Regions from separate parts of the Streptomyces sp. NPDC086787 genome, predicted to be linked through region 1. Evidence: riboswitches for the same ligand, from Rfam matches in the RefSeq annotation. Region 1 holds a riboswitch; each other region holds the start of a gene.

Region 1 (7,437 bases):
TCGCGATCGGGTTCTCGCCGAAGCCGCGCGGCGGCTGGATCATCACGACGACGTTCCCGAATTGGAGCGACGCCAGCACGATGTCCTCGCCGTCCACGTACAGACCGCCCGGCGGCTCGCCCCATGCCTCCAGCATGGCGTCGCGCAGTTCCGGGTCGAGCCCGTCGAACCAGGTGCGGTAGTCGGCGAGCGGCACCCGCGCGGGCGCGGTGGCGAGCTGTTCCTCGGTGAGCCACTCGACGTCGTGGCCGCCGGCCTCGATCAGCCGGTGGATCAGCTCGTCGCCGTTGTCGGGGTACTCGGTGAGGGCGTAGCCCGCGTCCCGCAGCGCGTCCAGGACCCGTACCGCCGAGGCAGGCGTGTCGAGTCCGACCGCGTTGCCGACCCGCGAGTGCTTGGTCGGGTAGGCGGTGAAGACCAGCGCGAGCTTCTTCTCCGCGTTCGGCTTGTGCCGCAGTCGCGCGTGCCGTACGGCGATTCCGGCGACGCGTCCGGCCCGCTCGGGGTCGGCGACGTAGACCGGGACGTCGTCCGGGCCCTGCTCCTTGAAGGAGAAGGGCACCGTGATGAGCCGTCCGTCGAACTCCGGGATCGCGACCTGCATCGCCGCGTCCATGGGGGAGAGGGCGGCGTCGGACTCGTCCCAGGCGGCCCGCGAGGAGGTCAGGCAGAGGCCCTGCAGCACGGGGATGTCCAGTTCGGCCAGCGCGCCGATGTCCCAGGCCTCCTCGTCGCCGCCCGCCGACGCCTGCGAGGCGTGGGTGCCGCCCGCCGCGAGCACGGTGGCGACCAGTGCGTCCGCCCGGCCGAGGATCTCGTACAGCCCGGCGTCGGCGCCGCGCAGCGAACCGCAGTACACCGGGAGGGCGTTGGCGCCGTGCGCCTCGATCGCCTCGCACAGGGTGTCCACGAAGGCGGTGTTGCCGCTCAGTTCGTGGGCGCGGTAGAAGAGCACGCCCACGGTGGGGCGGCCCTCGGTGCGGGCGCGGTCGCCGTGGACGCCGTACTCCGGCATCTTCCGCGGCTCCTCGAAGCCCTCGCCGGTCAGCAGCACGGTGTCCGACAGGAACCGGGCGAGTTCGGTGAGGTTGTCGGGGCCGCCCTCGACCAGGTAGCGCAGCGCCTCGGCCACCACACCGGCCGGTACGGACGACTCCGCCATCAGCTCGGCGTCGGGGACGCTCTCACCGCCGAGCAGCACCGTCGGGACACCGGACGCCCTGAGCGCGGCGAGCCCGTCCTCCCAGGCGCGCTTTCCGCCCAGCAGCCGTACGACCGCGATGTCCGCGCCCCCGATCAGCCCGGGAAGCTCCTCCGCGACGTCCACGCGGGTGGGGTTGCCGATCCGGTAGGACGCGCCGGAGGCCCGTGCCGCCAGCAGATCGGTGTCGGCGGTCGACAACAACAACACTGTGCTCATGCGGGCGCTCCCGGTGGAATGAAGGGCAGTCCTTGTGGCGCGCCCGACTCGATGAGCCGCCAGAGCGCGTCGGTGTCCGCGTGCTGTTCGATCAGGTCGCCGAGCCGGTCGAGCTGCTCCTCGCGCAGCTCGGCGAACGAGGTGTCGGGGGCCGGCACGAAGCGGCGGCCCGCGGCGGCCGCCACCTCCCGCAAAAAGGCCCGCCGGAAGGCGTCCGACTCCAGGGAGCCGTGCCAGTGGGTGCCCCAGGTCTGTCCGACCCGGCAGCCGTCCAAGGGGTGCCCGCTGTCGTCGGCGAAGAACACGTCGCCACCCAGCACTTCGGCGACGCCGTGGTGGATCTCGTAGCCCTCGACATGCTCACCGAGGGCCTGCCCGGTCGGGCGGGTGAGGGTCTTCTCCCGGGCGAACCGCACCCGGACGGGCAGGATTCCGAGCCCGTCCACGTGTCCGCGGCGGCTCTCCACGTCGTCCTCGATGTGCTCGCCGAGCACCTGGAAGCCGCCGCAGATGCCGAGCACGGGCCGTCCTTCGGCGGCCCTGCGCCGTATCGCGTCCGCCAGCCCGCGTTCCCGCAGCCACTCCAGCGCCCGCACGGTTCCCCGGGTCCCCGGCAGGATCACCAGGTCGGCGTCGGCGAGCTCCTCCGGCCGGTCCACGAACCGTACGACGACGCCGGGTTCGGCGGCGAGGGCGTCCACGTCGGTGAAGTTGGACATCAGCGGCACGGCGCAGACCGCCACGCGCAGCACGTCCTGCCCGACGGGCGGGGCGACGTTCGACTCGCGCACGGTTCCGCGCAGGGAGACACGCAGCCCGTCCTCCTCGTCGATACCGAGCCCGTGCCGGAACGGCAGCACGCCGTACGTGTGCCGTCCGGTGAGTCCGTGCAGCATGTCGAGGCCCGGTTCCAGGAGGCCGACGTCGCCCCGGAACTTGTTGACGAGGAACCCGGCGACCAGTTCCTGGTCCTCGGGGGAGAGCAGGGCCACGGTGCCGAAGAAGGAGGCGAACACGCCGCCGCGGTCGATGTCGCCGACGACGAGCACGGGCAGCCGCGCGCCCCGCGCGATCCCCATGTTCACGATGTCGGTCCGGCGCAGGTTGATCTCGGCGGGAGAGCCGGCCCCTTCACAGATCACCGCGTCATACGTGCCCCGCAACTCGGCGAGGCACTCCAGCACGGTCCCGAGCAGACGCTGCCGGCGTCCACCGTGCAGCCCCGCCCCGGGGGACGACTCCCCGGACTTCCCGGCCCCCCCGGACTCCCCGAAGAACCCACGCGCGCTCATCTCGCCCACCGGCTTGCCCAGCAGCACCACCTGACTGCTCTGCTCGCCGCCCGGCTTCAGCAGCACGGGGTTCATCAGAGCGGTCGGCTCGACGCGGCAGGCCTGCGCCTGCATCGCCTGCGCCCGGCCGATCTCCGCGCCCTCACGGGTCACGAACGAATTGAGCGACATGTTCTGCGCCTTGAAGGGCGCGACCTTGACCCCCTGCCGTACCAGCCACCGGCAGATCCCCGCCGTCACCACGCTCTTGCCGGCGTCCGACGTGGTGCCGGCGACCAGTAGACCCCTGCCGTTCACGAGTTGTGCCCCCTTGCCTTCCGCACGATGGCGCGCGCGGCGATTCCCGTGCCGAGCGCGAGCAGGCCGACCCGGCGGGAGAGCCGTACGGCCCGGTGGATGTCGCCGGTGGCCACGGGGCGGCCACCGCCGTTGAGCACGGGCCGGTGCTCGATCCGGCCTCCGTAGGAGAGCGTGCCGCCGAGCCGCACGCCGAGGGCGCCCGCGAAGGAGGCTTCCACCGGCCCGGCGTTGGGGCTCGGGTGCCGGTGCGCGTCCGCCCGCCAGGCGCGCAGCGCGCCGCGCGGATCCGGGCCCGCGACGGCGGCGAGCACGGCGGTGAGCCGGGCGCCGGGCCAGCCGGCGACGTCGTCGAGACGGGCGGAGGCCCAGCCGAACCGCCGGTGGCGAAGCGACTTGTGGCCGACCATCGCGTCGAGGGTGTTCACGGCGCGGAACCCGAGGAGTCCGGGCACGCCGGCCGCGGCACCCCACACCAGGGCACCGACCACGGCGTCCGAGGTGTTCTCCGCGACGGACTCCACCACCGCCCGCGCCATGGCGTCGGCGTCGAGGGCCTGCGGGTCCCGGCCGCACAGGTGCGGCAGCCGGGCGCGGGCCGCCGAGAGGTCGCCCGCCTCCAGGGCGCGCCCGATGATCCGGGCCTCGCGGGCGAGTGAACTCCCGCCGACGACCGTCCAGGTGGCCGCCGCGGTGAGGGCGACGGAGGCGGCGGTGGAGGAGCGGGCTGCCCGGTGGGCGAGGGCGCCGAGGGCCACGGCTCCGCCGACGCAGACGGCGGTGTGCGCGGCCCCCCAGCCGCGGTGGTCCCGCCACAGCGCCCGTTCCACGGAGGCGGCCGTGCGCCCGAACGCGGCGACGGGGTGCCCGTGGCGCGGATCGCCCAGGATCAGGTCGGCGAGGAGGCCGGCGGAGGCGCCGTACGCGAAGACGCGATCGGCACGCATCGGCTCAGCCGGCCGAAGGGTCGGGCAGCGATCCTGTGGTGTACCCGAAGGCCTGTCTGGCCCTCAACGGCCGAGCGAGCATGGCGATATGTCCTCACTCAGGGTGTCCACGCCCTGGTTCGACGAGACCGGCGGCGAGAGTTCCTGGCTCCCGGGGACCGATACCCCGGTGACAGTGGCGGGACCGCGCCGGATTCGCACCGGCTTCCTCTTCTGCCGCCGTACATGGCCCGGGCAGTCCACCACGGGCCCGGAAGAGCCGTCAACTCGCCGCTGACCTGCACGGGGTGAGTGTGCAGAACCCCACACCGGCCCCGCCCGGCCGTGTCACGGCATACGAAAAGGCTCCTCCCCGTCAAGCGTCGGGGAGGAGCCTTCCACGGGTCGGTCAGGCCTTGACCACGATCAGGTAGATGCCGTACGCGACCGCCGACGCGCAGGCCGCGAAGCACACGTAGGCGCCCGTGGCGGCGAGGGTGGCGCCGCCGCCCTGGGCCGTGGCGCGTTCGCGGCGCGAGAGGCCCGCGACACCGAGGGTGAAGAGGGCCACGAGGCCCACGGTGACTCCGAGGCTGACGCCGAAGACGGAGCCGAGAGCTGCCCAGTCGATCTTCATGGTGATGCTTCCTTAGTAACCGGGCTCGGGGTCAGACGGTGGCCGGCGGGGCGGCCGGGTCGGCGGAGGCGGGCACCGGGGACGGGATCGTGGCCTTCAGCTCCTCGGCCAGGGCGGCCGTGGGCGGCGGGGTCACGGCGGCGATCGCGGTGGTCACCACGCCCGCCGGCTCCTCGGTCTCGTTGACGTTGCTGTGGTCGACGACCTCGCGGCGGGAGATCTTCCAGATCGCGGCGCTGGCGGCGACCAGGAAGACGGCGACGAGCGCGGTGCCCCAGTCACCGAGGTCGGTCACGGACTCGGCGAGCGCGGCGACCAGGGCAGCGGCCGGAAGCGTCAGTACCCAGGCGACGAGCATGCGGGTCGCGGTGGACCAGCGGACCACGCCGCCCTTGCGGCCGAGGCCGGCGCCCATCACGGAGCCGGAGACCACGTGCGTCGTGGAGAGGGAGAAGCCCAGGTGCGCGGAGGCCAGGATGGCGGTCGCAGCGCTGGTCTGGGCGGCGAACCCCTGCCGCGGCTGAAGGTCGGTGAGGCCCTTGCCCATGGTGCGGATGATGCGCCAGCCGCCGAGGTAGGTGCCGAGCGCGATCGCGAGACCCGCGCAGAGGATGACCCAGGTGGGAGGGTTGGAGCCGGGGGCGATGGAACCGCCGGCGACCAGCGCCAGGGTGATGATGCCCATGGTCTTCTGCGCATCGTTGGTGCCGTGGGCGAGCGAGACCAGACCGGCCGAGGCGATCTGCCCGGCGCGGTAGCCCTTGCGGGTGGCCTCGGTCTCGGAGCCCTTGCTCAGCGCGTAGGAGAAGCGGGTGGCGAGCAGGGCCGCCAGACCGGCGACGACCGGGGCGGCGACCGCCGGGATCAGGACCTTGGTGACGAGCGCGTCGCTGTGGACGGCGCCCGTGCCGGCCGAGGCGATCGTGGCGCCGATCAGGCCGCCCATGAGAGCGTGCGAGGAACTGGAGGGGAGTCCCACCAGCCACGTCACCAGGTTCCAGAGGATCGCGCCGACCAGGGCGGCGAAGATGACCTCGGGACGGATGCCGGTCTCGTCGACGAGACCCTTGGAGATCGTGTTGGCGACCTCCACGGAGAGGAAGGCGCCCACGAGGTTGAGCGCGGCGGACATGGCCACCGCGACCTTGGGCTTGAGCGCGCCGGTCGAGATGGTCGTGGCCATCGCGTTGGCGGTGTCGTGAAAACCGTTCGTGAAATCGAACGCGAGTGCGGTCACGACCACAATCGCGAGGATCAGCGAGAAGTTTTCCATTTACCCAGGCAATCGTTCGAGGTCATTGGCTGGTTGAACGTAGGCAACCTGGATGAACGGAAGGTGAACTGAGGCGGGCGCCGCGATGTCGCGGGCGCGTGTCTTCGAGAGATCCCCGTCACCCGCGGACGGGAGCGGGCTGGCAGGATCGACGTATGGCCGAACAGCAGTGTGACGACAGCGAGGACAGCGACGACAGCGACGACACGGCGGCCGCCTGGGAGGCGCTCGTCGCCACCGCCCGCCGTACCGTGGCCGACTCGCTGGTCGTCGGAACCTCCGGCAACGTCTCGGCGCGGGTCGGCGACACCGTGCTGGTCACCCCCTCCGGAGTGCCCTACGACCGGCTGACCCCGGACGACATCACCGGAGTCGACCTCACCGGACGGCGGGTGCTCGGCACCCTTGTGCCCACCAGCGAGCTGCCCATGCACCTCGCCGTCTACCGCACCACCGACGCCCGCGCCGTCGTCCACACCCACGCCGTGCACGCCACCGCCGTCTCGACGCTCGTCACCGAACTCCCGCCCGTCCACTACATGACCGGCGCCCTCGGCGGACCGGTACGGGTCGCCCCGTACGCGACGTACGGCACCGACGAACTCGCCGACAACATGCTGCGCGCCCTCGACGGACGTTCCGGCTGCCTCCTCCAGAACCACGGCACGATCACCCACGGCACCTCCCTCGACCAGGCCTACGACCGCACCGCACAGCTGGAGTGGATGTGCCGCCTGTGGCTCACGGCGTCCTCGGTACCGGGCCTGGCCCCCAGCCTGCTGTCCCCGCGCCAGCTGGCCGAGGCGAGCGAACGGCTGCGCGGCTACGGCCAGCCGCGACACCCCGAGGCGGCCGGGCCCACTGGCCGGTGAGCGGGTCCACCGGGACACTGGACCCGTGCGCACTGTCAAAGCGACGGCCGCTGCCGTCACAGCCGTCCTGGCGGCCGGCGCGGCCGGTGTCGCCGCCGGGCGCATGGCCAGCGACGCCGCCCTCAAGGCACCGCCCGGTCGGCCCCTGCCCACCGAGCCCCGGCTCACCGTGCACGCCACGGCCGCGGGCCGGATCACCCTCACCCGCGACCTGGCCTCCCTGCGCCCCGGCGTCTACGGCCTGTCCGGAAACGGCTCGCACGCGGTCGTCGGCCCGGTCATGGAGTCCGCCGAGCACACCGCCGACGCCGTCGTACGCCGACTGGACCGTGTCACCCACGGCACGCTCAGGCCCGGCGACAAGGTGTGGCTCACCCCCAACGTGCACGTCGGCAACCCCGACAGCGCGCTCGGCCTCGACCACGCCGACATCGACGTGCCCGGCGAGCTCGGCGCCCTGCCCGCCTGGTTCGTGCCCGGCTACCGGGACACCTGGGTAATCACCGTGCACGGTCTGGGCACCACCCGCGAGCACCCCATGAACGTCATGGGCTTCCTGCACCACAGACGCCTGCCCGTGCTCGACCTCGCCTACCGCGGCGACCTCGGCGCACCCCGCCCGCCCGACGGTCTCGGCCACCTCGGCGAGACCGAATGGCGCGACCTCGACGCGGCGATCCGCTACGCCGTCCGCTACGGCGCCCGCCGCGTCGTCCTGTA
Region 2 (7,437 bases), on a different contig from region 1:
CTCGCCTCCGCCCCGACCGTCGCGCAGCCCCAGAGCGCGCCCGGCACGAACGCGCCCATCAGGGTGAGCCTGACGGTCCAGGGGCCGGACGGGCTCCTCCTCTGCGGAGGGATCAGAACCCGCGGTCATGAGGTCACCACGGCCACGGGCGGCGCGCACAGATGCGACGGCACCAACGGCGGCGCCAACGCCTCCGCCGTGCCGACGCCGACGGCCGCCCTCGACTCCGCCGCGCGCAAGCGGCACTTCGGCTGGGACGGCACCTGACACGCGTCGTTCGACGACTACTCCGTCGACACCATCAAGAAGGTCAGCGGCGGTGGCAGCGCCTACTGGAACATCTTTCACCAACTTCGTCTGCGTGCTGCTGGCCGGTCCGGCGGTGCTCACGACCTTCCGCCGCGCCGCACGCCGGGCAAGGTTCCGGGCACCCGTGCGGTTCGCCGCCGCCGGGACGGCAAAGGCCGAGGCCACCTGAGGGCCGGGGATTCCTGAAGGCCGAGGACTCTTGAGGGCCGGGGCGCGCGAGCGCCCCGGCCTCCTTGCGATCAGGACGCGGGCAGCTCGCCCCGGACCGTGTGGGCGGCGGCGACCAGGTTCTCCAGGGAGGCCCGGGTCTCGGGCCAGCCGCGGGTCTTCAGGCCGCAGTCGGGGTTGACCCAGAGACGTTCGGCGGGGATGGCCGAGAGGGCGGTGCGCAGCAGATCGGCGGCCTCCTCGGTGCTGGGTACGCGCGGGGAGTGGATGTCGTAGACACCGGGTCCGGCCTCGCGGGGGTAACCGTGGGCGGCTAGTTCGCGAGCCACCTGCATGTGTGAGCGGGCGGCCTCCAGGCTGATGACGTCGGCGTCGAGGTCGTCGATGGCCTGGACGATGTCGCCGAACTCGGCGTAGCACATGTGGGTGTGGATCTGGGTGTCGGGACGCACGCCGCTGGTGGACAGCCGGAAGGCCTCCGTCGCCCAGTCCAGGTAGGCGGGCCGGTCCGCGGCCCGCAGGGGCAGTGTCTCGCGGAGCGCCGGTTCGTCCACCTGGATGACGGAAGTGCCGTCCTCCTCCAGGTCGTTGACCTCGTCGCGCAGGGCGAGGGCGACTTGGCGGGCGGTGTCGGCGAGGGGTTGGTCGTCGCGTACGAAGGACCAGGCGAGCATGGTGACCGGACCGGTGAGCATGCCCTTGACCGGACGGTCGGTGAGGGACTGGGCGTACGTCGTCCAGCGTACGGTCATCGGCTCGGGCCGGGAGATGTCCCCGGCGAGGATCGGCGGGCGGACGTAACGGGTGCCGTAGGACTGGACCCAGCCGTGCTGGGTGGCGAGACAGCCGGTGAGCTGCTCGGCGAAGTACTGCACCATGTCGTTGCGTTCGGCCTCGCCGTGCACCAGGACGTCGAGGCCGGCCTTCTCCTGGAAGGCGATCACCTCCTGGATCTCGGTCCTGACGTGGTCCTCGTAGCCGACGGTGCCGATCCGCCCGGCCCGCAGGTCGGCGCGTGCGGTACGCAGTTCGCCGGTCTGCGGGAAGGAGCCGATGGTCGTGATCGGCAGCAACGGCAGCCGCAGGGCCGCGCGTTGGGCGGCGGTCCGTTCGGCGTACGACTGTGAGCGGCGGGCGTCGGCGTCGGTGACCGCGGTGGCGCGGGCGCGTACCGCCGGGTCGTGGGTGATCGGCGATCCGGCGCGGGAGGCCAGGTCGGCGCGGTTGGCGGCGAGTTCGGCGGTGATGGTGTCGGCGCCCTGGGCGAGCCCCTTCGCCAGTGTGACGATCTCGCTCGTCTTCTGCCGGGCGAAGGAGAGCCAGCGCAGGATCTGCGGCTCGATGTCCCGTTCCGCGGTGGCGTCGAGGGGCACGTGCAGCAGCGAGCAGGAGGCGGCCACATCGACCCGGTCGGCCAGGCCCAGCAGGGTGCCGAGCGTGGACAGGGACCGCTCCAGGTCATTGACCCAGATGTTGCGGCCGTTGACCACACCGGCGACCAGCCGCCTGCCGGGCAGCCCGCCCACGGCCGCGAGCGCGTCCAGGTTGGCCGCGGCGGGCCCCGTGAAGTCCAGGGCGATCCCCTCGACCGGCGCCTTGGCGAGCACCGGCAGGGCCTCGCCCAGCCGGTCGAAGTACGAGGCGACCAGCAGCTTCGGCCGGTCGGTGAGTTCTCCGAGGTCGCGGTAGGCGCGCGCGGCGGCGTTCAGCTCTGCCGGGGTGCGGTCCTGGACCAGAGCGGGTTCGTCGAGCTGCACCCACTGCGCGCCTTCGGCGCGCAGGGCGGCCAGGACCTCGGCGTACACCGGCAGCAGACGGTCCAGCAGCGTCAGCGGATCGAAGTCCGCGGCCACCCCCGGGGCGGACTTGGCGAGCAGCAGATAGGTGACCGGGCCGACGAGCACCGGCCGGGCGGTGAGGCCGAGGGCGAGTGCCTCCCGCAACTCGGCCACCTGCTTGGAGGAGTTGGCCGCGAACGCCGTGTCCGGTCCCAATTCGGGCACCAGGTAGTGGTAGTTGGTGTCGAACCACTTGGTCATCTCCAGCGGCGCGACATCCTGGGCGCCGCGGGCCATGGCGAAGTAGCCGTCCAGGGCGTCGGCGGCGACGGCGGCGCGGTGGCGCTCGGGGATCGCGCCGACCATGACCGTGGTGTCGAGGACGTGGTCGTAGTACGAGAAGTCACCGGTCGGCACCTCGTGGATGCCGGCCTCGGCGAGCTGCCGCCAGTTGCCGTGGCGCAGTTCGGCCGCGGTGTCCCGGAGGGCGTCCGCAGTGACGCGGCCCTTCCAGTAGCCCTCGATGGCCTTCTTGAGTTCCCGGTTCTGTCCCTGGCGGGGGTAGCCGTACACGGTGGCCCGTGCTGCCGCGGCTGCGGACTTGGCGGTCACGGAGATCTCCTTCGCGAGACGATTCCCTGAGATCCCGGTGGCGGGACGGGGACGCGAAGCGTGACAGCACCGGACGGACCCGGTCCCGCGCGGCACGGCGCGGTCGTCCGCCTGATATGTACGCCGACCCGCCCACGAGGTCACCGGGATATCCGCGTGCGCATCGTGCGCGCGCGGGCAACGGGCAGGTCTTCGGACTCGCGGGCACGCCCCGTCGTACGAGACACCTACTGGCCGTCGCTTCCCGGATCCCGTGGACCCAGTGCGTATGACGGCGGTCGTTCCCACTCACCGCTGCGGGGCAGTCCCGGATTCCCACCGGGTTCCCTCTTGCGACGTCCCGCCTGGCGGACGGGACGAACCAGCTGCACCGGCCAGCCTAAGGGGTTGTCCGGTGCTGCGAGGCGTCAACTCCATCATTCGGACGGCGAGTCGGTCCACGAGGGTGACGGGGGGTGCGCGTACGCGTGGAACCCACGGCCGGTCTTGCGGCCCAGGAGCCCCGCCTCGACCATGCGCTGGAGCAGCGGGGGAGGGGCGTAGAGGGGTTCACGGAACTCCTCGTAGAGTGATTCGGCGATCGAGGCGACGGTGTCCAGGCCGATCAGGTCGGCCAGTCTCAGCGGCCCCATGGGGTGGGCGCAGCCCAGTTCCATGCCGGTGTCGATGTCCTCGGCGGTGGCGAAGCCGGACTCGGCCATGCGGATCGCGGAGAGGAGGTAGGGGACGAGGAGGGCGTTGACGACGAAGCCCGCGCGGTCCCGGGAGTGGATGACCCTCTTGCCCAGGGTCTCGGTGGCGAAGCGTTCCACGGCGGACACGGTCCCGGGCGCGGTGTGCAGGGACGACACGACCTCGACCAGCGGCAGCACCGGGACGGGGTTGAAGAAGTGCAGGCCCACGACCCGGTCGGCGCGGCCGGTGGCCATGCCCAGGCGCATGACGGGCAGTGAGGACGTGTTGGTCGCCAGCACCGCCGCCGGGTCCTCGACGATCTTGTCGAGGGCGGCGAGGATCTCGGTCTTCGCGTCGGCGTTCTCCGTGACGGCCTCGATGACGAGCTGCCGGTCGGCCAGGTCGTCCGGTTCGCCGGTGAACACGAGGCGGGCGAGGGCGTCCTGGGCGGCGGCGGGCTCCAGTCGGCCGCGCCGGACGGCCCGGTCGAGCGAGCGGGTCACCCGTTCCCACGCCGCGCGGGCGGCGGTGGCCTCGGCCTCGCAGACCACGGTGTCCAGGCCGGCCAGCGCGCACACTTCGGCGATCCCGGCACCCATCTGTCCGCCGCCGACGACACCCACCCGCTCGATGCCGGCGCTCATGACCGGCGCTCCGTCCGCCGCACGAGGCGACGGGAGTAGGCGTCCGGGGTGAAGAAGAGCGGCAGTTCACCGGCGAGCGCGGTCCGCTCGAACAGCTCTCGCGCCTCCTCGACCGGCGCCCAGGGCCGGACCGCTTCGAGAGCGGTGACCTCCTCGTCGAGAACGCGCAGGACCGTCTCGCGGTCGATCACCCGGTGCCGCAGCCACTGCCAGATCTGCACGCGGGCGATCTCGGCCGTGGCGGCGTCCTCCATCAGACCGTTCAGCGCCACCGCGCCCTGGCCGCGCAGCCAGGCGTCGAAGTAGCCGAGGGCCACCGCGATGTTCGTCCGGACGCCCTCGTCGGTGGGCGGCCCGCCGATCCGGCGCACCGACAGCAGGTCCGAGGGCGTCACCTCGACGTCGTCACGGGCGCGGTCCAGCTGGTGAGGCCGGTCGCCGAGCACGCCGTCGAACACCTCACGGCACACGCGCACCAGCCCCGGGTGGGCGACCCAGGAGCCGTCGAAGCCGTCCTCCGCCTCGCGCTCCTTGTCCAGCCGCACCGTGGCGAGGACCGCCTCGTTCGCGACCGGGTCCTTGGCCGGCACCTGGGCGGCCATGCCGCCGATGGCGTGGGCTCCGCGCCGGTGACAGGTGCGCACGAGGAGTTCGGTGTAGGCCCGCATGAAGGGGGCGGTCATCGTGACCTTCGCGCGGTCGGGGAGGAGGAAGTCGGTGCGGTGGCCGACGGTCTTGATCAGGCTGAACAGATAGTCCCAGCGGCCCGCGTTGAGTCCCGCGCTGTGCTCGCGCAGCTCGTGGAGGATCTCCTCCATCTCGAAGGCGGCGGTGATCGTCTCGATGAGGACGGTGGCGCGGACCGTGCCGCTCGGGATGCCGAGCAGTTCCTGGGCGCGGACGAAGATGTCGTTCCACAGCCGGGCCTCGTAGCGGTTCTCCAGCTTGGGGAGGTAGAAGTACGGGCCGTACCCGGCGTCGATCTGCCGCTGCGCGCAGTGGAAGAAGTACAGGCCGAAGTCGACGAGGGCGGCGGGCACGGGACGGCCGTCGTACTCCAGGTGCTCCTCGTCCAGGTGCCAGCCGCGCGGCCGTACGACGATGGTGGCGAGCTGTTCGCCGAGGCGGTACTCCCTGCCGTCGTCGATGGTGAAGTCGATGCGCCGCTCGATGGCGTCGAGCAGGGTGAGCTGGCCGCCGATGATGTTGTCCCAGGTGGGTGAGGTGGCGTCCTCGAAGTCGGCCATCCACACCTGAGCGCCGGAGTTGAGGGCGTTGACAGCCATACGGCGTTCGGGCGGCCCGGTGATCTCCACGCGGCGGTCGGTCAGACCGGGCGCGGGCGGCGCGACCCGCCAGGTGGGATCCGCCCGGACGGCGGAGGTGACCATGGGGAAGTCGAGCGGGGACCCGGCCGCGAGACGGATCGCCTGCCGACGGCGTTCCTTCAGCAGGCCGTCGCGGCGCTCGCCGAACTCGGCGGCGAGTCGGCCGACGAAGTCGAGGGCGGCGGGGGTGAGGATCTCGTCGTGCCGGTCGCCGGGCGAGGCCAGGACGCGGATGTGCTGGGCGAGGGTGGTGGTGGTCATCCAGGACTCCTGTACGGGGAGCGGGTGGCGGGGACGGCCGCCCGGCCCCGCTCACTCAGGGGCCGGGGGCGACGGGCGGGCTGGACCTAAGGCGTGTCTGACAATTCCCGCCTGCCTCGCGGGGGCCGGCACGCCCTAGTGGAACTGCTCCTCCTCCGTGGAGCCGGACAGGGCGGTGGTGGAGGACGCCGGGTTGACGGCGGTGGAGACCAGGTCGAAGTAGCCGGTGCCGACCTCGCGCTGGTGCCTGACGGCGGTGAAGCCGTGGGCCTGGGCGGCGAACTCCTTCTCCTGGAGGTCGACGTAGGCGGTCATGCCGTGCTCGGCGTAGCCGCGGGCGAGGTCGAACATGCCGTGGTTGAGGGAGTGGAAGCCGGCCAGGGTGATGAACTGGAACTTGTAGCCCATGGCGCCGAGTTCGCGCTGGAACTTGGCGATCTGGTCGTCGTCCAGGGCCGCCTTCCAGTTGAAGGAGGGCGAGCAGTTGTAGGCGAGCATCTGGTCCGGGTACCGGGCGTGGATCGCCTCGGCGAACTCGCGGGCCTGGGCCAGGTCGGGCGTGCCGGTCTCGACCCAGATCAGGTCGGCGTACGGGGCGTAGGCGAGCCCGCGGGCGATGACCGGGGCCATGCCGCCCCGGACCCGGTAGAAGCCCTCGGCCGTCCGCTCCCCGGTGACGAACTCGGCGTCCCGCTCGTCCACGTCACTGGTGAGCAGGTTGGCGGCGAGGGCGTCGGTGCGGGCGATGATCACGGTGGGGACGTCGGCGATGTCGGCGGCGAGGCGGGCCGCGTTCAGGGTGCGGATGTGCTGGGAGGTGGGCACGAGCACCTTGCCGCCGAGATGGCCGCACTTCTTCTCGGAGGCGAGCTGGTCCTCGTAGTGGATGCCGGCCGCGCCCGCCGCGATCATTCCCCTGGTCAGCTCGAAGGCGTTCAGCGGACCGCCGAACCCGGCCTCCGCGTCCGCGACGATCGGCGCGAGCCAGTCGGTGGTGTCGCCGGCGTCCTCGGCGGTGGCGATCTGGTCGGCGCGCAGCAGCGCGTTGTTGATCCGGCGCACTACCTGCGGCACGGAGTTGGCCGGGTAGAGGCTCTGGTCGGGGTAGGTGTGCCCGGCCTGGTTGGCGTCGGCGGCGACCTGCCAGCCGGACAGGTAGATGGCCTGGAGTCCCGCCTTCACCTGCTGGACGGCCTGGCCGCCGGTCAGCGCGCCGAGCGCGTGGACGTAGTCCAGCTCGTGCAGCTGCCGCCACAGCCGTTCGGCGCCACGCCGGGCCAGGGTGTGCTCCTCGCGGATGCTGCCGGAGAGCCGTACGACGTCCTCGGCGCCGTGGGTGCGCTCGATGCCCTGCCACCTCGGGTCGGTGGCCCAGCGCCGCGCGAGTTCCTCGGCCGCCTGCGTCCTCGCCTCTGCCATGACTGTCACCGTCTTCTCGGTCTGTTGTGTCTGCCAAGTTCCCGGCCCGGACGGACAGGGGTGGCACTTCGTGTCGTGAAGCTGGATGCGGCCCGCCGTACCGCCATGCGGCGGCTGAGCAATGCTGCCGGTGAGAACCTCCACCCTCGCCGGGATCTCCGACGTCAGGGCATGAATCGCGCCCCGGTTCCGGGTGGTGGTCGCCGGGTTCGGCGAGCCGCACTCAGACTCTGGCACTGGCAC
Region 3 (7,437 bases), 490 kb from region 1:
CTCCTGGGACGCCCTCGTGGCCGGGCTGACCTCGTGCGGCACCTCGGTCGCGGAGATCCGGGGCGTGGTCGTCACCCACCACCACCCGGACCACCACGGGCTGTCGGGGCAGGTGCGGGAGGCCTCCGGAGCCTGGGTCGCGATGCACGCGGCCGACATCGCGATCGTGCGGCGCGCACGGCAGAACCGGCCGGAGCGCTGGTTCGCGTACATGGCCGCCAAACTCGACGCGGCCGGCGCACCCGAGGAGCACGTGGCACCGCTGCGCACCGCCCGCCGCACCCTGCCCGGCCTCTCCCCCGCACTGCCGGACCGGGAGATCGTCCCCGGCGAACTCCTCGACCTGCCGGGCCGCCGGCTGCGCGCCATCTGGACCCCGGGGCACACGCCGGGCCACGTCTGTCTGCACCTGGAGGAGGAGCACCCGGCCCAACTGCCCGGCCATGGGCGGCTGTTCTCGGGCGATCACCTGCTCCCGGGGATCACCCCGCACATCGGCCTCTACGAGGACCCGGACGACATGACCGTCACCGACCCGCTCGGCGACTACCTCGACTCCCTGGAGCGCGTCGGCCGTCTCGCTCCCGCCGAGGTGCTCCCCGCCCACCAGCACGCGTTCACCGACGCGGCCGCGCGCGTGCGGGAGCTGCTCGTCCACCACGAGGACCGCCTCGCCGGCCTGCTGGCCCTGCTCGCCGAGCCTCTCACCCCCTGGCAGCTGGCCGAACGCATGGAGTGGAACCGCCCCTGGGAGCAGATCCGCCACGGCTCCCGCAACATCGCGGTCTCGGAGGCCGAGTCCCATCTGCGCCGTCTGGTGAAACAGGGCCGGGCGGAAGCGGTGCCGGGGACCTCGCCGGTGGCCTACGTGGCGGTGTGACGAGCGCCCCGGGCCCGCCCCGCCCGGCGGTGTGCCGAGCACCACTCGGGCCCCGCGCCGACCGGCCGGTACAGTAGCCGGGTCGTCGTCACACCCGTACGGGGGAAAGCCGGTGCGAACCCGGCGCTGACCCGCAACCGTGAACCGTCCCGAGGGACGGCAAGCCGGACCTCCCCGGACGGACAGTTGACCCGGCTCAGGTGTGTCGGGGCTCGCCCGCGCACGACACCGTCGAGGTTTACGGAGTCGAGCCGCCCGGGGTGTCCCCTGTGCTGCGCGGCTCCCCGCAAGGAGAGGCATCCGCCGATCATGAACATCCACCGCAGCGCAGCGGTCCTGGCCGCCGTCGCCGTGATCGGCACGGCCGCGCCCGCCATGGCCGCCCCGTCCGCGTCCCCGTCCCCGTCGGCCGCACTGCCGTCCGGGCTGTACGGCAACGCCGATCCGAAGTTCGACGGCGTCTGGCGCCAGTCCCTCACCCTGCTCGCCCAGCACGCGGTCGGCCTGACGCCGGCCGACAAGGCCGTGGACTGGCTGACCGGGCAGCAGTGCGCCGACGGCTCCTTCGCCGCGTTCCGCGCCGACGCCACCAAGCCCTGTGCCGCCGGTACGGCCACGGCCGACATGACCGCCGTCGCCGTGCAGGCCCTGAAGGCGATCGGCGGTCACGACGCCGAGGCCGGCAAGGCGGTGACCTGGCTCAAGGCTCAGCAGAGCGCGGACGGCGGCTGGGGCTACCCGGGTTCGGGCAGCGACGCGAACACCACCGGGGGCGTCATCGCCGCGCTCACCGCGGTGGGCGAGAACCCCGCCGGGGTCAGCAAGGGCGGCAAGAACCCGTACGACGCGCTGGCCGCGCTGGCCGTGCCCTGCGGCAAGGACGGCGGCGGCGCGCTCGGCCTCCCGCCGATGAAGGGCGCCAAGCTCTCCGCCAACGCGTACGCGACGGCGGCCGGTGTGCTCGGCGCGCTGAACAAGGGGCTCGCGACGACCGCCGGGAAGGCGCGGTCGGGCGACGCCAAGTGCTCCGGCACCGACCTCAAGCCCGAGGACATCGCCCGCAACGGCACCGCCTACCTGACCGCCGAACTGCACCGCACCGGCGGCCACCTGGAGTCCGCGCTCGCCGGCGCCGAGCCCCAGCCCGACCACGGCAGCACCGCCTACACGGTCGTCGCGCTCGCCGCGCAGGGCTACACCGAGCAGGCACGGAAGCCGTACGCCTGGCTGGAGAAGAACTCCGTCAAGTGGGCGCAGCAGAGCGGCCCGGCGGCCTACGCCGAGCTGATCCTCGCCGCGCACGTCGTGGGCGGGAACCCGCGCGACTTCGGCGGCACGGACCTCGTGAAGGCGCTCAACGCGACCGGGCCCGCCCCGCAGGAGATGAAGAAGCCCACCGGGGCCGATACCGAGAAGGCGGACAAGTCCGACTCGGGCTACGGCGTGTGGTGGATCGTCGGCGTCGGCCTGGTCGCGGGCATCGGCGCCGGTTTCCTGCTCAGCGGCCGTAAGAAGCGGCAGCAGCCGTGACCGCTGTCCGCCGTGCCCTGCCGCTGCTCCTGGCCACGCTGATACTCGGCGCGGCCGTGGGCCGGGCCGACGCGGCCGGGTACCGCTACTGGTCCTTCTGGGAGCGCGACGGCCAGGGCTGGACGTACGCCACCCAGGGGCCGTCGACGGCCCGTCCCGCCGACGGGGACGTCCAGGGCTTCCGCTTCGCGGTGAGCGAGGACTCCGCGGACGCGACCCGGCCGCGCGGCACGGCGGACTTCCGTTCCATCTGCGCGGGCACGCCCGCCGCTCCGGGAAGGAAGCGGGTGGCGCTGGTCATCGACTTCGGTACGGCCGCCGACGCGTCCTCCGGGGAGCACCCGCCCGCGCCCCGGACGGCGTGCGCCCGGGTGGCCGGGGACGCGACGACGGCCGAGGCCCTGGCCTCGGTGGCGAAGCCCCTGCGCTATGACACCAACGCCCTGCTGTGCGCCATCTCGGGCTACCCGCAGCGGGGTTGCGGTGAGCAGGTGGCGGCCGGGAAGCCGGCGCCGAAGGCCCCCGGCGGGGGCGACGGCGGCCCGTCGGTGGGCCTGTACGCGGGCGCGGGAGCGGTCGTACTGCTCGGCGGCGCGGCCCTGTGGCAGGCGCGGCGGCGCAGGGATGCGTAGCCGGAGCGGCCTGCACCCCGGCGCCTGGTGGCTGTGGGCCCTGGGGCTCGGCACGGCCGCCACCCGCACCACCAACCCGCTCCTGCTCGGCCTGCTCGTCGCCGCGACCGGCTATGTGGTCGCCACCCACCGCACCGCGGCCCCCTGGTCCCGCTCCTACGCGGCCTTCGTCCGGCTGGCGCTCGCCGTGCTGGCCGTCCGGCTCGTCTTCGCGGTGCTCCTCGGCTCCCCCATCCCCGGCACGCATGTGCTCGTGACGCTCCCCGAGGTGCCGCTCCCGCAATGGGCGCAGGGCATCCGGCTGGGCGGCCCGGTCACCGCGGAGGCCTGTGTCTTCGCGCTGTACGACGGTCTCAAGCTGGCCACGCTGCTCATCTGCGTGGGCGCGGCGAACGCCCTCGCCAACCCGGCCCGCCTCCTCAAGTCGCTGCCCGGCGCCCTGTACGAGATGGGTGTGGCCGTGGTCGTCGCCCTCACCTTCGCCCCGAACCTGGTCGCCGACGTACGGCGGCTGCGGGCCGCCCGCCGGCTGCGCGGCCGTCCGGACCGGGGGGTGCGCGGGCTGCTGCACGTGGGCCTGCCGGTCCTGGAGGGCGCGCTGGAGCGGTCGGTCGCGCTGGCCGCCGCGATGGACGCGCGCGGATACGGCCGCAGCGCCGACGTCCCAGCACCGGTGCGCCGCACCACCGCCGCGCTGACCCTCGGCGGCCTGCTCGGCGTGTGCGCGGGAACGTACGGGCTGCTCACCGCCGAGGGCGGCACCTACGGCCTGCCGGTGCTGCTCGCCGGGGTCGCCGCCGCCCTCGCGGGCCTGCGCCTCGGTGGCCGCCGTACCCTGCGCACCCGCTACCGCCCCGACCCCTGGGATCTGCGCGCCTGGCTGGTCGCGGGGTCCGGCGCCGGGGCCGCCGCGCTGCTCACGCTGGCCTCCGTGTCCGATCCCGACGCGCTGCACCCCGGGGTGGTCCCGCTGGTCGCGCCCGCCCTGCCCGTATTCCCGGCGGCCTCGGTACTCCTCGCGCTGCTGCCCGCCTTCGTCGTCCGCCGGGAGACCTGATGGAGGAGCCGTCGTGATCAGATTCGAGAACGTCTCCGTGACCTACGAGGGTGCGGCCGAACCCGCCGTCCGGAACGTGGACTTCGAGGTACCGGAGGGTGAACTGGCGCTGCTCGTCGGCCCGTCCGGGGTCGGCAAGTCCACCGTGCTCGGCGCGGTCAGCGGACTCGTGCCGCACTTCACCGGCGGCACCCTGCGCGGCCGGGTCACGGTCGCCGGCCGGGACACCCGCACGCACAAGCCGCGCGAACTCGCCGATGTCGTGGGCACGGTGGGCCAGGATCCGCTCGCGCACTTCGTGACGGACACGGTGGAGGACGAACTCGCCTACGGGATGGAGTCGCTGGGGCTCGCCCCGGAGGTCATGCGGCGCCGCGTCGAGGAGACCCTGGATCTGTTGGGTCTCGCCGGTCTGCGGGACCGGCCCATCGCCACGCTCTCCGGCGGGCAGCGGCAGCGTGTCGCGATCGGCTCCGTGCTCACCCCGCACCCGAGTGTGCTGGTGCTGGACGAACCGACGTCGGCGCTGGACCCGGCGGCCGCCGAGGAGGTCCTCGCCGTGCTCCAGCGGCTCGTCCACGACCTGGGTACGACGGTCCTGATGGCCGAGCACCGCCTGGAGCGGGTGATCCAGTACGCCGACCGGGTCGTCCTGCTGCCCGCGCCGGGCGCCGCCCCGCTGCTGGGCGACCCGGCCGAGGTGATGGCCGTGTCACCGGTGTACCCGCCGGTGGTGGACCTCGGCCGGTTGGCGGGCTGGTCCCCGCTGCCACTGACCGTGCGGGACGCGCGCCGCCGCGCCGGGGAGCTGCGGAGGCGGCTCGCCGGGAAGGCGGCCCCGCGGCCCGTGCCGGCTCCGGCGGTCACCGCCCCGCCCGCGCCCCGGATTCCGGCGCAGCGACGGCTGCTGCGCGGGCGCGCCCCGGAAGCGGCCTTGCCCCGGTGCGCCGAGGTGCGCGCGCTGGCCGTCCGGCGCGGCCGGGTCGACGCCCTGCGCGGGGTGGACCTCGCCTTCGCGCCCGGCGAGACGGTGGCGTTGATGGGCCGCAACGGCGCCGGGAAGTCCACGCTGCTCGGCAGTCTGGTCGGGCTCGTCGAGCCGTCCGCCGGGACGGTGCTGGTCGGCGGCGCGGTCCCGCACCGCACCGCGCCCCGGGAGCTGGTGCGGCACGTCGGTCTGGTGCCGCAGGAGCCGCGCGACCTGCTGTACGCGGAGACGGTCGGCGCCGAGTGCGCGGCCGCCGACCGGGACGCGCGGGCCGAGCCCGGCACCTGCCGTGCGCTGGTCTCCGGCCTGCTGCCCGGCATCGGCGACGACGTCCACCCCCGGGACCTCTCCGAGGGGCAGCGGCTCGCGCTGGCCCTGGCCGTCGTACTGACCGCCCGGCCGCCGCTGCTCCTGCTGGACGAGCCGACCCGCGGCCTGGACTACGCGGCCAAGGCCCGGCTGGTGGGCGTGCTGCGCGCACTGGCCGCCGAGGGGCACGCCATCGTACTGGCCACGCACGACGTGGAACTGGCCGCCGAGATCGCACATCGGGTCGTCCTGCTGGCGGAGGGCGAGGTCATCGCGGACGGTCCGACGGCCGACATCGTCGTCTCGTCCCCGTCCTACGCCCCGCAGGTCACCAAGATCCTGGCCCCGCAGCGCTGGCTCACGCCCGCCCAGGTGCGAAAGGCCCTGGCATGAGCCCCCGTACGAATCCTGGTACGACCGCCCCCGCGCGCCCGCAGCCTCAGGCCCGGGCGATCCGGCTGGGGCCCCGGTCCGCGGCCGCCCTGGTGCTGGTCGGCGCGGTCGGGGTGGTCGCCTTCGGGTGGCCGTTCCTGGCTCCGCCCGGCTCGGGCCTGAGCGCCCACGCCCAGGACGCGCCCTGGCTCTTCGCGGGACTGCTGGTGCTGCTGATGGCCGTCGTCGCCGCGACGATCTCCGAGTCGGGGCTCGGGCCCAAGGCGGTGGCCATGCTGGGGGTGCTGGCCGCGACCGGGGCGGCGCTGCGGCCGATCGGCGCGGGCACCGCCGGCATCGAGCCCATGTTCTTCCTGATGGTGCTCAGCGGCCGGGTGCTCGGCCCGGGCTTCGGGTTCACCCTCGGCTCGCTCACCATGTTCGCGTCCGCGCTGCTCACCGGCGGGGTGGGCCCCTGGCTGCCGTTCCAGATGCTCGCCATGGGCTGGTTCACCATGGGCGCCGGGTTGCTCCCGGGCCCCGACCGGCTGCGCGGCCGGGGCGAGCTGCTGCTGCTCGCCCTGTACGGCTTCCTCGCCGCCTTCGCCTACGGCACGCTCATGAACCTCGCGGGCTGGCCCTTCATGGGCGCGCTCGCCTCCGGCATCGCCTTCGACCCGCACGCGGCGGTCCCCGCGAACCTGGCCCGGTTCGTCACGTACTGCCTGGCCACCTCGCTGGGCTGGGACCTGGGCCGGGCGGTCTGCACCGTCGTACTGACCGTGGCGCTCGGCCCGGCCCTGCTGCGCGCGCTGCGCCGGGCCACCCGCCGGGCCGTGTTCGAGACCGCCGTCACATTCGACCCGCCGACGCGGTGAGGCACCCCACATGACGCAGCTCACCTACGATTCCGCATCGTAGGACGAATTATCCGAAATGTCCGACAGCGCACCCCCACTGACCTGCACTTCGAGAGCCACGCCACACGGACGGCATTCCCCCTTCATTCGGCCACAACTAGTAAAAGGGGGCATTGCGGACGGGTTCACGGCCTGCTTCTCTGGTCCGCGTCGCAAGGCACCACAAACCCCCGGGTCACGGCGCCGACGTGGGCCCCGGCCCATGGCGACCCCCTGTCCCCGACGAAGAGGTTCTCCGTGTCCGTCGCCCCCATCTCGTTCCTCAGCCGCATCGCCACCCCGCGGAAGGCCCTCACCGCCGCCGCCCTGGCCGCCGCCACGACCGGCATGGTCCTGACCTCGGCTCCGGCCCAGGCCGCGGACACCACCTCGGCCTCCTCCGCCCAGGCGATCGCGCACAAGATGATCCCGGACGCCGCGCAGTACAACGCGTTCAGCAAGATCGTCGAGCACGAGAGCGGCTGGAACGCCAACGCCACCAACGCCTCCTCCGGCGCCTACGGCCTGGTCCAGGCGCTGCCCGGCACCAAGATGGCGTCCGCCGGCTCCGACTGGAAGACCAACCCGGCCACCCAGATCAAGTGGGGCCTGGACTACATGAAGTCCCGCTACGGCAGCCCCGTCGGCGCCTGGAACTTCTGGCAGTCGCACGGCTGGTACTGAGCCGTTCCGCGCTGCGACCGCTTCACCACGAACCCCCTCGCCGGGCCACCGGCGAGGGGGTTCGCGCTTTATGCGCCGTCCGGGTC
Region 4 (7,437 bases), on a different contig from region 1:
CAGCACGGGCAGTGACTCGGGGGCGGCGCGTACCAGTGCGCGCAGCACGCCGGGCGGTGGGCAGGGCTCGTGGCGGCTGGGACTGCGCTCGGGTGAGGTGAGCCAGCGGACGACGCGCTCGGCGTCGGTGGCGACGAGCGGGCCGAGCGCCCTGACGAGCGGCGGGGTCAGTGTGTCGGGGCCGTATCCCTCCAGCAGGGCGAGCAGCCCCTCGGGGCGCGAGGGTGCGAGCGCGGCGGCCGTCGTGGCGTGCACGCGCCACCACTCCTGACGCTGGTGTCCGGTGACCCGGTCGGCGAGAGCCGTCTCGGCATGGCCGAGCACCGGGTCGGGGTGGCGGCGTGCGAGCCGCGTCCAGCCGTCGACGGCGTGCGCGAGGTCGGGCAGTTCCCGGGCCACGAAGGCGGTGGAGCAGGCCGGCAGCAGTCGTGCGGCCTCGGCGTCGCCCCACTGGTCACGCAGCCGGACGACCAGCCGCTCCGCGAGTTCCGTACGGCCGCCCGAGAGGAGCAGTCGCGCGAGGTTGCCGCGCAGTGCGGCGGGCGCGTCTTCGTACGCCGCCTCCACCGTCGCGTCCGGTACGGCCGCCGGCCGCGCCGCGCGCAGGGCGTACCCGGCGACGACCCGGTCGGGGTCGGCCAGCCGCTCCGTGAGGAACCCGGTGTCTCCTCCGGCGAGGGCGGCCAGCGCGCCGAGCCGCCGCTCGTAGGTACCCCCCGCGTCGAGGTCCGCGAGCAGCGGGGCGAGCCGACCGTCGTCCGCGAGTGCGCGGGCTGTCCGCGCGGTCAGCGTGAGGCGCTCGGGGAAGGCCAGCGGTTCGAGTGCGGAGAGCAGATGCTCCGCGGTGCTCAGCATGCGCCGATTGTGTCGGGCGGGATCCGCTCGGGCGATCGAATGACAGGGCGGCCACGACGCCGGTCAGCCCTCGGGCGTGGGAGCGGCGGGCGGATCGTCGAGGAACGTGGCCGTGGGGACGTGGAACAGACAGCCCGTCATCGCGGTCGAGAAGTCGAGGATGCGGTCGTGCGCCGCCCGGCCGTCGCCGAGGAACATGTTCCGCAGCATCCGTTCGGTCACGTCGGGGGTGCGGGCGTAGCCGATGAAGTAGGTGCCGAACTCACCGTCGCCGAGTGTACCGAACGGCATGTTCTCTCGAATGATCTTGCGCTCGTCGCCGTTCTCGTCCGTGATGGTGGTCAGGGCCACGTGGGAGTCGGCGGGCTTCACGTCGTCGGGGAGTTCGACGTTGGTGAGCTTCGTCCGCCCCACGGCGTCCTCCTGCCGCTCGGCCGGCAGGGCGTTCCACGCCGCCAGGTCGTGCAGGTACTTCTGCACGATCACATAGCTGCCGCCCGCGAAGCCGGGGTCCTCGTCGCCGACGAACACCGCCTCGTCCGCGAGCGGGCCCTCGGCGTTCTCGCTGCCGTCGACGAACCCGAGCAGATCGCGCTCGTCGAAGTACTTGAAGGCGTGGACCTCGTCGGTCACCGTGACCGCGCCGCGCAGCCGGTCCGTGATGAGCCGGGCGAGTTCGAAGCACAGGTCCATTCGGCGGGCCCGTACGTGGAAGAGCAGGTCCCCCGGTGTGGTGGGCGCCCGGTGGCGCTCGCCCCGCAGCTCCACGAACGGGTGCAGGTCCCGTGGACGGGGTCCGCCGAAGAGCCGGTCCCAGGCCGCCGAGCCGATGCCGACGACCTGGGTCAGCTCGTCGTCGGGGGCGCGGAAGGCGACGGAGCGGCGCAGCCCGGAGAGGTCCGGGAGCAGGTCGCGGACGGTGTCCTCGCCGCCGGGGTCGATGGTGACCACGAGGAACACCGTGGCTTTGGCCGGTGGGACCACCACGGGCTGGGACTCGACCACAGGCCCTCCTCCGCTCCGCCGCCGCCCTGGCGCTTCCTGGCAGGTCCTGTCCATCCTGCTTCGCCCCGGGGAAAACCGCGCGGGAAGCCATCGGGGCGCAGCGCGGCGCGGGCTTGCGTAGGCTGAAGAGGCTCGGGGCCCGTACGGCGGTGGTGTGCTGCGCCGTCGTGTGCCGCACCGAGGAGACGGATGTGATCGAGCTGGCCGCGGCGTTCGCGGTCGCGGGCGCCGCGAGCAACGCCGTGGGCACCGCGTTCCAGCGCAAGGCGGCGTCCGCCAGCACTCGCGGTGGTCTACGACTGCTGCTGGAGCTGGCGCGCCGCCCGGCCTGGGTGATCGGCGTCGCCGGTGTCGCGGGGGCGGCGCTGTTCCAGAGCCTCGCACTGCTCAACGGGCCTCTCGCCCTGGTGCAGCCCCTGTTCATCCTGGAACTGCCGTTCGCGCTGCTGGTCGCGGCCCCACTGATGCACCACCGCCTGTCCCGGCCGGGATGGTGGGGGGTGGCGGGGGTGGTCGGCGGGCTGGGACTGGTGCTCGCGGCCGCCGCCCCGCACGGCGCGACCCACCAGGCCTCCATGGGGCGCTGGCTCCCCGCGCTGGTCCTGTGCCTGGGGTCGATGGCCGCGGCTCTGCTCCTGGCGCGCCGGAACACCCCGGCGGCCCGTCGCGCCGCGATCCTCGCGGGAGCCTCGGCCGTGGGCAACGCGCTGACCGCCGCCCTGCTGAAATCGGCGACGGGCACCTTCGCCGACCAGGGGTTCACGGCGTTCCTGCGGTCCTGGCAGACCTACGGATTCGCGTTGACGGGCGTGGCCGCGGTGCTGTTCCTGGAGAACTCCCTCCAGGCGGGTCCGCTGTCCGCCGCGCAGCCCGCGCTGACCATCGGGGACGCGACGGTCAGTCTGGCGCTGGGCATCACCCTGTTCGACGAGCGGATCCGTACGGGCTGGTGGCTGCTGCCCGAGGTGCTCGGCGGCCTGCTGATCGTCATGGGTGTGCTGGTGCTCAGCCAGGCGGAGCGGTTCATCGCCCAGCCCGCGCAGGAGAGCCGTGAACCGTGCCGCGGCACGGTGGAGGACCCGCAGCGCAACTGAAGACGCAACAGCGTCGGACCGGCGCCGACGGTCGGCTGTCGGCTGTCGGCCCGTAACCTGTGCTCCGTCGGCAGCAGGAGGGGACCCCCACGTGACGAGTCGCGTCACCTTCATCACGCCCGCCACGGGGCCGTCGCTTCGGCAGGCGCGCTTCGACGACGACGGCCCGGTCGACGAGGCCGGCGCGGCGCGGGCACGGTCGGTGGCCGGCATGCTGCCGTCGGCCGCACACGTGGTCACCTCCCCGAGCGTGCGCTGCCGGGAGACGGCCGCCGCGCTCGGTCTCGACGGCGGGCCGGAACCGCGGCTCGCGGGCCTGGACGTGGGGCGCTGGCGGGGCCGTACCCTCACTGAGGTCGGCACGGCGGAGCCGGAGGCCGTGGCCCGGTGGCTGTCCGACGCGGGCGCCGCGCCGCACGGCGGGGAGTCGGTGCGGGACCTCTGCGGGCGGGTCGCACGCTGGCTGGACGACACCCTGGAGACGGACGGCCGTACGCTCGCGGTGGTCGAGCCCGAGGTCGTGCGGGCGGTGGTCGTTCACGCCCTGGGCATGTCCACGGACGCCTTCTGGCGGTTGGACGCGCCACCTCTGACGGCCGTCGAACTGAGTGGGCGCGCCGGACGCTGGAACGTACGCCTCGGGCGACCGCTTGCCGGTCCGGACGCGGGCACGGCCGACTGACGCCGACGGGCTCAGGAATCGCGGTCCCGGTGGAGACGCAGCCGAGCCGCTATCGCGCAGCGCAGGCACGCGGAGTCCGCGCCGGCAGCGGTGTCGCACGGTTCGGCGGCGCGTGGGTGTTCGTGGCAGTCCAGCGGGGCGGCGACGAGGGACTCCAGGTCCTGGAGGAGTTGCTCGGTGCGCTTGGCCTGCTGGGCGAGTACGCGGACGCGGGCGCTCTGGCCGCCGATCTGGCGTCGGCTGGCCATCAGTTGCTCGTATTCCTCGACGGTGAGGGCGACCGCCTCCCGGCCTCCGAGGGTGATGCGGCGCGGCTGAAGGTGTCTGGCCAACTCGGTCCTCCGCTCCTCGCCCTGTCCTGTGTGCCGGAGAACGCGAGAGGGCCCCCGGATGGTTCCGAAGGGCCCTCTGCTGTCCTGAAGGACTCAGTTGGTGGCGGAAACCGTCCGCCCGGCCGTGGCGGCCGCGGGCTTGGGGTTCAGCTGCCGTTCGGCCAACTCGCCGAAGAGCAGGCCGAATCCGCCCCACAGCACGGCCTGGATGGCCAGCGCCGAGAGCCGGAACCGCCACAGCAGGGCGGCCGGGAAGTCCTTCGGCACCTCGTTGATGACCGGCAGGAAGGCGAACGCCAGCCCGATCACCACGGCGAACGCGGTCACCGCGGTCACGGTGGCCCACCAGTTGCCCAGTGCGGGCGCGAGCCGCTTGCCCAGGATGGTGGCGGCCACGGCCAGCAGCGCGCTGAGCGCCATCATCAGGAAGTAGAGCGTGGTCCGCTTGGAGATGGTGTCGGGGTCGCCGACCGACGGCGGGTTGGCCGGGTACTTCAGGAACGGCACGACATACACGGCCAGCAGCGCGCAGCCGGAGAGCAGCAGCGCGCTCGCCCGGGGGCTGAAGCGGCCGATGCGGCCGAGCGCGAAGCAGAAGGCGAGCGCGGCGATGCCGCCGAAGGCCACGCCGTAGACCAGGACACCGGTGGCGAGTCCGGCGGTGGACTGGAGGGAGCGGGAGACGACTTCCATCTCGTGCTCGTGGGAGTGGGCGTCCTCGAAGCTGATCGCGCTGTCGACGTTCGGCTCACCGAGGAAGTAGGCCACGATCAGGGCGAGCACGCCGGCCGCCAGGCCGGCGAGCATGCCCCGGACGAGAAGGTTGCGCACGGTTGCGGAGTTCATGATGGTGCGGCGTCCCTCGGGTCAGTGGCAGGGGAAGCCGAGCAGGTGGCGGGCGTCGTGAACCCACTCATGGACGTCCGTGCCGTTGATCACGGAGGTGGCGCCCTGTTCGGCGCCGACGAAGTAGAGCAGGACGAGCATGAGGACGCCGAAGAAGACCGCCCAGGGTGCTATTGCCTTCAGCGGCAGCGTGGCGGGAACGGCGGGGGTGTTGGCTGTCGGCTGGGCGACGGTCTGCGCCATGGCAGGACCTCCTCTGGGAGTTCGCGTCCCATCTCGGTGGTGCACATGACGACGGCCACGGGTCTGACTCACAAGGTGCTCCAGAGAACTGGGGCGTCTCGCTCACAGTGGCGCGACCGTGCCGGACTCACACCGGCTTCCGTCTCGCCGTCGTCGATATCGGACCGACCGTACCGCGTGACGCGGGCACGGCCAAGACCGCGCCCGCGTCACGTGATCTTCCTCTCCGAGGAGCAGTGCTACTTGGCGCCGAAGTCCTGCGTCCACCACGGTCCGCCGGACCCGTTGTGCACGCCGACGCCGAGTTCCTTGAACGAGCAGTTGAGGATGTTGGCGCGGTGGCCGGAGCTGTGCATCCAGGCGTCCATCACCGACGCCGGGGTCTGCTGGCCCGCGGCGATGTTCTCGCCGTACGTGGACCAGCGGTAGCCGGCGGCGGTGATGCGCTCGCCGGGGCCCTTGCCGTCGGGGTTGGTGTGGTCGAAGAAGCCGCGTGCGGCCATGTCGTCGGAGTGCTTCTGCGCGGCGTCGCGCAGCTGGGAGTTGTCGGTGACCGGGCCGCAGCCGGCGGCCGAGCGCTCCTTGTTGACCAGCGCGATGACCTGGCCGACGGTTCCCGCGGGGGCCGACTGCGTGGTCGTGGTGCTGGACCGGCGCGACGGGGTGGCGGGCTTCGCGGGCTTGGGGGCGGTCCTGGTCCTGCGGGCGGTCGGGGAGGAACTCGGGCTCTTCGACGGGGAGGCGGAGGGCGAGGAGGACACGGACGGCGACGCCGACGGTACGGGGGAGGTCGCCGGGGCGTCGGCCGCCTCGATCTCCGCGAGCGGTGTGGTGGGCGTCTTGGCCGCGGTGTCCGTCCCGGTGCCGGGATCCGTGCCGAAGTACCAGATGCCGGTGCCGAGCAGGCAGGCCGCGGCGACCGCGCCGCCGAGGGCCCGCTGCCGGTTGCGGCGCTGCCTGCGCGCCGCTGCCCGGGAGGTCGTCTGACCGCCGTCGGAGCGGCGCCTGGCGGCGGCCCTGCCGCCCCCGGCGGGACCGCCCGTCGCGCCCAGCGCCGTTGTTGCGGCCACCGGGGCCGTCGCGCCGAGGCCGGCCCGCGCGCCCGCCAGCAGCGCGGCGGTCACCGGGACCAGCGCCAGGCCGGCGAGCAGGCCCTCGACGGGCATGAGTCCGCTCCACCGGCCCGCGCAGCTCACGCAGTCGCGGGCGTGGCGGGCTATTCGCTTGCGCCACAGCGCGGAGGGCCGGCCGTCCCAGGTGCCCAGCATGCCGCGCAGTTCCTCGCAGGGCGGCTGCGCCTCGAGGGCTCGTACGACGACTCGCGCCGCGTCGAGCTGTGCCTTCATCCGCTGCACCTGCACCGCGGTGTGCTGCGGGGACAGTTCCAGGGCCTGCGCGACCTCCGCGCGGGTCAGTTCGCCGGCGCACTCCAGCCACCACAGGGACAGCAGGCTCTGGTCGTCGGGCTCCAGCCAGCGGGTCGCGCGGGCGGTCTCCTGGCGCTGCCCGGACAGTTGCAGCCGCAGCATGGTCAGGTCCACGAAGTCGGCGCCGGGGTCCGCGGACTCGGCGGCCTCCTCCACGGCACCCGGGGCCAACTGGCGGTCCTGCCAGTGCGCCCGGACGCGGTTCATGGCGATGGCCACGAGCCAGGAGCGGAAGTTCTCCGGGTCACGCAGGCCGCCCAGCCCGTTCAGGGCCCGCAGCATGGTGTCCTGTACGACGTCGTCGACGTCGACCGAGCCGTTCAGGGCCCGGCCCACGACGTTGTACACGAGCGGCAGGTACGCGTTGACCAGCGCGTCCTGCGCCGCCTGGTCGCCCTCGCGGGCGGCGGCGACGAGTGCGGCCGAGTTCACCATGTCCTGTGTGCTCATAAGAAGACTTCCCTGTCCTTGACGCCCGACGATGATGTCCGATGACTGGGAGACCTCCACGAGCGTCCCCGATAACAGTTCTTGGGACAGTAGTTCGGGGGTTGCTCACATCAGGGAGGGAGTTGGGAGCCTTCGTACCGGTATGCCCTCCATAGGGTGTTGTGCACGTCACACCCCGGTCGACGGTCGGACCGTTCAGTGATGCCGGGTCATGTGGGCGAGGGCCTGTTCGGCGCCGTCGGGCGCGAAGGCGCCGTCGATGCCCTCGGCGGCTCCCTCGGCGGCCTCGGCGGACCGCGGCAGCAGGACGCTCTCGTAGGCGGTGACGGCATCGTCGAGGGTGGGTCCGGCGGCGAGGGCACGGGCGAGGTCGGCACCGTCGAGCATGGCGAGGTTGGCGCCCATGCCGGAGAACGGCGACATGACGTGCGCGGCGTCACCCAGGAGGGTCACCCCGGGGGTGTGCTCCCAGGTGTGCGGGACGGGCAGGGCGTACAGGGGCC

Evidence for each region. A riboswitch is a leader RNA that binds a small molecule or an ion and turns the genes downstream of it on or off. The one in region 1 is predicted to bind cobalamin.
Region 2: another riboswitch for cobalamin. It lies ahead of metE (5-methyltetrahydropteroyltriglutamate--homocysteine S-methyltransferase); the one in region 1 lies ahead of ACIPK3_RS05810 (cobalamin biosynthesis protein).
Region 3: another riboswitch for cobalamin. It lies ahead of ACIPK3_RS03545 (prenyltransferase/squalene oxidase repeat-containing protein); the one in region 1 lies ahead of ACIPK3_RS05810 (cobalamin biosynthesis protein).
Region 4: another riboswitch for cobalamin. It lies ahead of ACIPK3_RS08540 (CbtB-domain containing protein); the one in region 1 lies ahead of ACIPK3_RS05810 (cobalamin biosynthesis protein).

The regions. Positions count from the first base shown of each region.
Region 1 is NZ_JBIVBC010000001.1:1,249,701-1,257,137, forward strand. Features, by position in the region: gene cobN (cobaltochelatase subunit CobN) at 1-1,420, opposite strand, end outside; gene ACIPK3_RS05805 (cobyric acid synthase) at 1,417-3,009, opposite strand; gene ACIPK3_RS05810 (cobalamin biosynthesis protein) at 3,006-3,956, opposite strand; cobalamin riboswitch at 4,072-4,215, opposite strand; gene ACIPK3_RS05815 (hypothetical protein) at 4,345-4,572, opposite strand; gene ACIPK3_RS05820 (anion permease) at 4,604-5,845, opposite strand; gene ACIPK3_RS05825 (class II aldolase/adducin family protein) at 6,001-6,717, shown strand; gene ACIPK3_RS05830 (alpha/beta hydrolase family protein) at 6,743-7,437, shown strand, end outside.
Region 2 is NZ_JBIVBC010000011.1:231,062-238,498, forward strand. Features, by position in the region: partial or broken gene ACIPK3_RS24980 (DUF4430 domain-containing protein) at 1-342, shown strand, start outside; partial or broken gene ACIPK3_RS24985 (ECF transporter S component) at 332-478, shown strand; gene metE (5-methyltetrahydropteroyltriglutamate--homocysteine S-methyltransferase) at 549-2,867, opposite strand; cobalamin riboswitch at 3,054-3,199, opposite strand; gene ACIPK3_RS24995 (3-hydroxybutyryl-CoA dehydrogenase) at 3,284-4,186, opposite strand; gene aceB (malate synthase A) at 4,183-5,775, opposite strand; gene aceA (isocitrate lyase) at 5,911-7,194, opposite strand.
Region 3 is NZ_JBIVBC010000001.1:759,848-767,284, reverse strand. Features, by position in the region: gene ACIPK3_RS03550 (MBL fold metallo-hydrolase) at 1-880, shown strand, start outside; cobalamin riboswitch at 943-1,073, shown strand; gene ACIPK3_RS03545 (prenyltransferase/squalene oxidase repeat-containing protein) at 1,190-2,410, shown strand; gene ACIPK3_RS03540 (SCO2322 family protein) at 2,407-3,042, shown strand; gene ACIPK3_RS03535 (CbiQ family ECF transporter T component) at 3,035-4,099, shown strand; gene ACIPK3_RS03530 (ABC transporter ATP-binding protein) at 4,113-5,789, shown strand; gene ACIPK3_RS03525 (ECF transporter S component) at 5,786-6,646, shown strand; gene ACIPK3_RS03520 (transglycosylase SLT domain-containing protein) at 6,926-7,351, shown strand; gene ACIPK3_RS03515 (hypothetical protein) at 7,436-7,437, opposite strand, start outside.
Region 4 is NZ_JBIVBC010000002.1:509,614-517,050, reverse strand. Features, by position in the region: gene ACIPK3_RS08570 (hypothetical protein) at 1-855, opposite strand, end outside; gene ACIPK3_RS08565 (Dyp-type peroxidase) at 919-1,860, opposite strand; gene ACIPK3_RS08560 (DMT family transporter) at 2,052-2,954, shown strand; gene ACIPK3_RS08555 (histidine phosphatase family protein) at 3,046-3,636, shown strand; gene ACIPK3_RS08550 (hypothetical protein) at 3,648-3,968, opposite strand; gene ACIPK3_RS08545 (CbtA family protein) at 4,062-4,814, opposite strand; gene ACIPK3_RS08540 (CbtB-domain containing protein) at 4,836-5,057, opposite strand; cobalamin riboswitch at 5,093-5,241, opposite strand; gene ACIPK3_RS08535 (sigma-70 family RNA polymerase sigma factor) at 5,297-6,934, opposite strand; gene ACIPK3_RS08530 (FAD-dependent oxidoreductase) at 7,130-7,437, opposite strand, start outside.